DNA from 2 places in the Azospirillum sp. UFLA03-27 genome. Region 2 is predicted to be linked to the other one. Evidence: riboswitches for the same ligand, from Rfam matches in the RefSeq annotation. Region 2 holds a riboswitch; the other holds the start of a gene.
What was found. A riboswitch is a leader RNA that binds a small molecule or an ion and turns the genes downstream of it on or off. The one in region 2 is predicted to bind thiamine pyrophosphate.
Positions count from the first base shown of each region.

Region 1: it holds a riboswitch for thiamine pyrophosphate, as region 2 does, so the genes downstream of both, thiC (phosphomethylpyrimidine synthase ThiC) here and thiO (glycine oxidase ThiO) in region 2, are expected to answer to the same signal.

Region 1 is NZ_JAUQTX010000039.1:312-3,495, forward strand. It holds partial or broken gene oxlT (oxalate/formate MFS antiporter) at 1-830, shown strand, start outside; gene Q4I23_RS08665 (hypothetical protein) at 901-1,089, opposite strand; TPP riboswitch at 1,294-1,406, shown strand; gene thiC (phosphomethylpyrimidine synthase ThiC) at 1,523-3,184, shown strand, end outside.
Region 2 is NZ_JAUQTX010000015.1:2,767-5,950, reverse strand. It holds gene mgtE (magnesium transporter) at 1-744, shown strand, start outside; TPP riboswitch at 791-894, shown strand; gene thiO (glycine oxidase ThiO) at 886-2,055, shown strand; gene thiS (sulfur carrier protein ThiS) at 2,052-2,261, shown strand; gene Q4I23_RS03990 (thiazole synthase) at 2,308-3,078, shown strand; gene Q4I23_RS03985 (PaaI family thioesterase) at 3,142-3,184, shown strand, end outside.

The DNA.
Region 1 (3,184 bases), on a different contig from region 2:
CCAACATGATCCACTCCTCGGGCTACCAGGCGACCTTCTTCTGGTTCGGCCTGCTGCAGGGCACGATCATCCTCATCGCCGCCTACTTCCTGCGCGCCCCGCAGAAGGATCAGGTGAAGGCCTCGACCAAGGTCCTGCAGTCCCGCCGCGACTACACGCTCAAGGAAGCGCTGCAGACGCCGGTCTTCTGGGTCATGATGCTCATGTTCATCTGCACCGTGTCGGGCGGTCTGATGGCGGTGGCCCAGCTCGGCGTGATCGCACACGATCTGGGCGTGAAGGAAGCCCCGATCAGCCTGTTCGGCATCACCATGGCGGCACTGCCCTTCGCGCTGATGCTCGACCGCGTGATGAACGGCATCTCCCGTCCGCTGTTCGGCTTCGTCTCCGACCACATCGGCCGTGAAGCGACGATGTTCATTGCCTTCACCTTCGAAGGCCTCGGCATCCTGATGCTCAGCCGCTTCGGCCACGACCCGATCATGTTCCTGATCCTGTCGGGGCTGGTGTTCCTGGCCTGGGGCGAAGTGTACAGCCTGTTCAGCGCCACCTCGGCGGACACCTTCGGCACCAAGCATGCTGCAAAGATCTACGGCGTCCTGTACTGCGCCAAGGGCGTTGCGGCGCTGCTGGTCCCGCTGGGCAACCTGCTGATGGAAGCCACCGGCACCTGGGCGACCGTGCTCTACATCTGTGCCACCATGGACCTCATCGCGGCCTTCTGCGCCATCGCGGTCCTGCGGCCAATGCTGCGCAAACACCATGCCCGAAACGCCGAACTTGCCGCTCAGCAGGGTGCGGGTGGGCTGGCGGTGCAGCCCGGCCACTGATCGGCCCGCACACTTCCGGTTACGGTCCTCCGATGAAGGCCGCCGCGCACACCCCGCGCGGCGGCCTTTTTCATTCCAGGAAGAAAGGACGGTTGTGGCCCTCGCCGGACTGGTTGAAGCGCTCTGACGACCAGAGGCCGTCCGGCTGCTCGTCCTGCGGATCGGAAGTCCACTCGTCATCCTCCCGCATCAGCAGGGTCAGGCCGTGGCCCATCAGGCCGACCAGGGCGACGAAGGCGATCATCTGGGATTCGAGCATGGGACGGGCTCCGGGCACTCGGGAGGGGGCGTTGCTTTTTGTTGTTGTGATGCAGCATAGCGGCCCGGCTCAGGCTGAGCAATAGGATTTTGTATACCAGATAATGGATACCAGAACCGCGCCAATTGCATTGATTGGGTGGGATTCGCCGTGAATCGCGCCGTGAATCGCATTGACGTGGGTGGGGCGGATCGTTCAGCATGGCGACGTTCCAAGGGGAGCCCCATAGCACGGGGCTGAGATGATGCCGTAAGGCGCCGAACCCTTTGAACCTGATCCGGGTCGTACCGGCGTAGGGACAGGAACAAACGGGCCACGGTCACGCGCACCCCCATCGCGCACCCCTCCATGGGGACCGCTCCGGTCGTCCGTTCTGCCACTCCGTCACACCCGGGTCTCCAACGATCCTATGTGCGATGGAGATCCATAGCAGATGCCCGACTCTCTTCCCCCTGCTTCGAAAGACGCCGCGCCGTCGGACCATTTCTCGGTGACGACCGGCCCGCTGCCGTCGTCCAGCAAGGTCCATGTGGCCGGGGAGCGCTTCCCCGACCTGCGCGTGGCGATGCGCGACATCCATGTCGGCGGTGGCGAGCCGCCGGTGCGCGTCTACGACACCTCAGGCCCTTACAGCGATCCCGCCGTGCAGACCGACATCCGCCGCGGCCTGGCGGAGCTGCGCCGCTCCTGGATCGAGGCCCGCGGCGACGTCGAGGCCTATGAGGGCCGCGAGGTCCGTCCGGAAGACGACGGGCTGCGCGTCGGCGAGACGCGCGCCGTGCCCGTCTTCGACCGCGCCGGGCGCCGTCCGCTGCGCGGCAAGCCGGGCCGGGCGGTCACGCAGATGGCCTACGCCCGCGCCGGCATCGTCACGCCGGAGATGGAGTACATCGCCGTCCGCGAGAATCTGGGCCGCCAGCGGCTGGCCGAGGCGGCGGCGCGGGACGGTGACGACTTCGGCGCCTCGATCCCCGACCATGTGACCCCGGAGTTTGTCCGCGACGAGGTGGCGCGCGGGCGGGCGATCATCCCGTCCAACATCAACCACCCCGAATCGGAGCCGATGATCATCGGCCGCAACTTCCTCACCAAGATCAACGCGAACATCGGCAATTCCGCCGTCGCGTCCTCGGTGGGGGAGGAGGTCGACAAGATGGTCTGGTCGATCCGCTGGGGTGCTGACACCGTCATGGACCTGTCCACCGGCCGCAACATCCACACCACCCGTGAATGGATTCTGCGCAACAGCCCGGTCCCCATCGGCACCGTGCCGATCTATCAGGCGCTGGAGAAGGTCGGCGGCAAGGCCGAGGACCTGACCTGGGAGATCTTCCGCGACACGCTGATCGAGCAGGCGGAGCAGGGGGTGGACTATTTCACCATCCACGCCGGCATCCGTCTGGCGCACATCCCGCTGACCGCGAAGCGCACCACCGGCATCGTGTCGCGCGGCGGCTCGATCATGGCGAAATGGTGCCTGTCGCATCACCGCGAGAGCTTCCTCTACGAGCGGTTCGAGGAGATCTGCGAGATCATGAAGGCGTACGACGTCGCCTTCTCGCTGGGTGACGGTCTGCGCCCCGGCTCCATCGCCGACGCCAACGACGCCGCCCAGTTCGCCGAGCTGGAGACATTGGGCGAGCTGACCAAGATCGCGTGGAAGCACGACGTGCAGGTGATGATCGAGGGGCCGGGCCATGTGCCCATGCACAAGATCAAGGCCAACGTCGACAAGCAGCTTGCGCTGTGCGGCGAGGCGCCCTTCTACACGCTCGGGCCGCTGACCACCGACATCGCGCCGGGCTACGACCACATCACCAGCGCCATCGGTGCCGCCATGATCGGCTGGTTTGGCACGGCGATGCTCTGCTACGTCACGCCGAAGGAGCATTTGGGGCTGCCGGACCGCGACGACGTGAAGGTGGGTGTGGTCACCTACAAGATCGCCGCCCACGCCGCCGACCTCGCCAAGGGCCATCCCGGCGCCCAGGAACGCGACGACGCCTTGTCGCGCGCCCGTTTCGAGTTCCGCTGGCGCGACCAGTTCCACCTGTCGCTCGACCCGGAGACGGCGGAGCGCTTCCACGACCAGACC
Region 2 (3,184 bases):
GCCGATCTGGTGACGGAGGAGGTGGACACCATCCCCGCCACTATGGACCAGGAGGAGGTGGCGAACCTGTTCCGCCAATACGCCCTGGTCTCCGCCCCCGTGGTGGACGCCGGTGGGCGGCTGATCGGCGTCATCACCGTCGACGACGTGGTCCACATCATCGACGAGGAGGCCGAGGACGACATCGGCAAGCTGGGCGGCGTCGGCGACACCTCCATCTACCGCTCGGTTCTGGAAACCTCGCGCTCGCGCATTTCCTGGCTGGGCGTGAATCTGTTTACCGCCTTCGCGGCGGCGGGCGTCATCTCGCTGTTCGAGGCGACCATCGAACAGATCGTGGCGCTGGCCGTGCTGATGCCGATCACCGCCTCAATGGGCGGCAACGCCGGGACCCAGACCCTGACCGTGGCGGTGCGCGCCCTGGCGACACGCGAGCTGTCGTCCTCCAACGCCCCCCGCGTGGTGGGTAAGGAGGTGCTCGTTGGGCTGCTCAACGGCGCCGTCTTCGCCACGCTGGTCGGGGCCATCGCCGCGACGTGGTTCGAGCCGATGATCGGCTTGGTCATCGGCTGTGCCATGGTCATCAACCTGTTCGTCGCCGGCCTGTGCGGGGTGCTGATTCCCATCGGACTGGACCGGCTGGGCGTCGATCCGGCGGTGGCGAGTTCGGTCTTCCTGACCACCATGACCGACGTCATCGGGTTCCTGTCCTTCTTGGGGCTGGCGTCGCTTTTGTTGTTGTGACCAACGAAAAGGGGCTTGCCAAAGGCGGTCCTCTTCCGGATGATCCGGGCATTGGCTGGGGTGCCGTGCGGGATGCGCTCGTGCGGCTGAGATCACACCCATCGAACCTGTCTGGATAATGCCAGCGAAGGGAGCCGCCGCATGGTATCCGCGCCCTTATTTCATTCTGATTCCGCGAAACCCACCGTCGCCGTGATCGGCGCCGGGGTGGTCGGCCTCTCCATCGCCTGGAGGCTGGCCGTCGCCGGCTGCCGGGTTGAGGTCTTCGACCGTGGCGCTGCCGGCCGGGGCGCCAGCCACGCCGCGGGCGGGATGCTCGCCGCCTGCGTGGAGACCGAACCCGGCGAAGAGAGCCTTCTGCCGCTGACCCGCGCCTCCCAGGACCTGTGGCCCGCCTTCGCGGCGGAGTTGGAGGCCGCCTCCGGCATGGCGGTGGACCTGCGCGGCGAAGGCACGATGGTCATCGCGCTGAACGCCGACGACGCCGCCAAGGTGCGGTTCCTGCACGACTTCCAGACCAAGCTCGGCCTGCCCGTGGAATGGCTGAGCGGGGCGGAGGTGCGTCGGCGCGAACCCTATCTCCAGCCGGGCGTGGCCGGCGCGCTGTTCTGCGCCGGCGACCATCAAGTCGACAACCGCAAGGTTGCCACCGCCCTGCACGCTGCCGCCCTGCGGGCCGGCGCCGTGGTGCACGAGTACGCCGAGGTGTCCCGCATCGAGATCCGCGGCGGCCGTGCCGTCGGCGTCCAGGTTGGCAACCGGCTTTTCGAGGCCGACCGGGTGGTTCTGGCCGCCGGGGCGTGGTCGGGTTGGATCGACAGCCTGTCCCCGGCGGTGCGTCCGCCGGTGCGTCCGGTGAAGGGCCAGATGCTCTGTTTGCGCATGGACCCCCGCCTGCCGCTGCTGCGCCATGTGGTGTGGACCCCCGGCACCTACCTGATCCCGCGGCTGGACGGGCGGCTGCTCGTCGGCGCCACGACGGAGGAGCGCGGATTCGACGACCGGCTGACCGCCGGGGGCCAGTTCGCCCTGCTGGAAGGGGCGTGGCGCGCCCTGCCGGGCATCGCCGAGCTGCCCATCGAGGAGGCATGGGCCGGATTCCGTCCCGGCACCCGCGACGACGCCCCGATCCTCGGCCTCTCGGAGGTGGAGGGGCTGGTCTACGCCACCGGGCACCACCGCAACGGCATCCTGCTGACCCCGGTCACCGCGGATTCGGTGGCGCGGCTGGTCCTGACCGGAGAGGCCGATCCGGTGATCCGCCCCTTCGCGCTCGACCGTTTCGCCCAGCCGAAGGGGGCCGCGGCATGAGCGCCCGCATCCGCGTGAACGGGCGGGAGGAGGACCTCGCCGCCCCCACCGTCGCCGCCCTGCTGGCCGGGCGGGGAATTGCCGCGGGCACGCGCGGGGTCGCGGTCGCCCTCAACGGCGCCGTCCTGCCGTCCCGCCGCTGGGACGAGACACCCTTGTCCGCGGGCGATGCCCTGGAGATCATCCGCCCCGTCCAAGGCGGCTGAACTTCTCACCCGCCGGAGCGCGGGGCCGACATCCAAGGAAACACCCATGAACGACACGCTCACCATAGCGGGCCGTGAGTTCCGCTCGCGCCTGTTTCTCGGCACCGCCGGTTATCCGAACCAGCAGGTGATGCTCGACGCGCTGGAGGCCAGCGGCAGCGAACTGGTCACGCTCGCCATCCGGCGGATCAGCCTGGACGGCTACTCGGAGAGCCTTGTCGACGTCATCGGCGACCGCGCCGGGCTGCTGCCCAACACCGCCGGCTGCCTGACCGCCAAGGAGGCGGTGCTGACCGCGCAGCTCGCCCGCGAGGCGCTGGGTGTGGACTGGATCAAGCTGGAGGTCATCGGCGACCGCGAGTTGCTCTATCCCGACGTCGAGGAACTGCTGCGCGCCACCGAGGCGCTGGTAACCGACGGCTTCACCGTTCTGCCCTACTGCAACGACGATCCGGTGACCTGCCGCAAGCTGGCCGATCTGGGGGCGGCGGCGGTGATGCCGCTGGGGGCCTTCATCGGTTCTGGCCTGGGCATTCGCAACCCGCACGCCATCGAGACGATCTGCGCGCGCAGCCCGGTGCCGGTGGTCCTGGACGCCGGAATCGGCACGGCGTCGGACGCCGCCCTGGCGATGGAGCTGGGCTGCGCCGCCGTCCTGCTGAACACCGCGGTGTCGAAGGCGCGCGATCCGGTGCGCATGGCCGCGGCGATGCGCGACGCGGTGGCGGCGGGGCGGGCGGCCCGTCTGGCCGGGCGCATGCCGAAACGCGCCTTCGCGGAGGCGTCGAGCCCGCAGCTCGGCTTGATCGGAACGTAAGGCTGGCGCAGGGTAGGGGCCGTCCGATTTGAACCCTCGAAAACGATCAGAGAGACCCGAGACGTGCCCAAGATCTTCGAACCGCGCGACCCGGACTGGGAGGCGC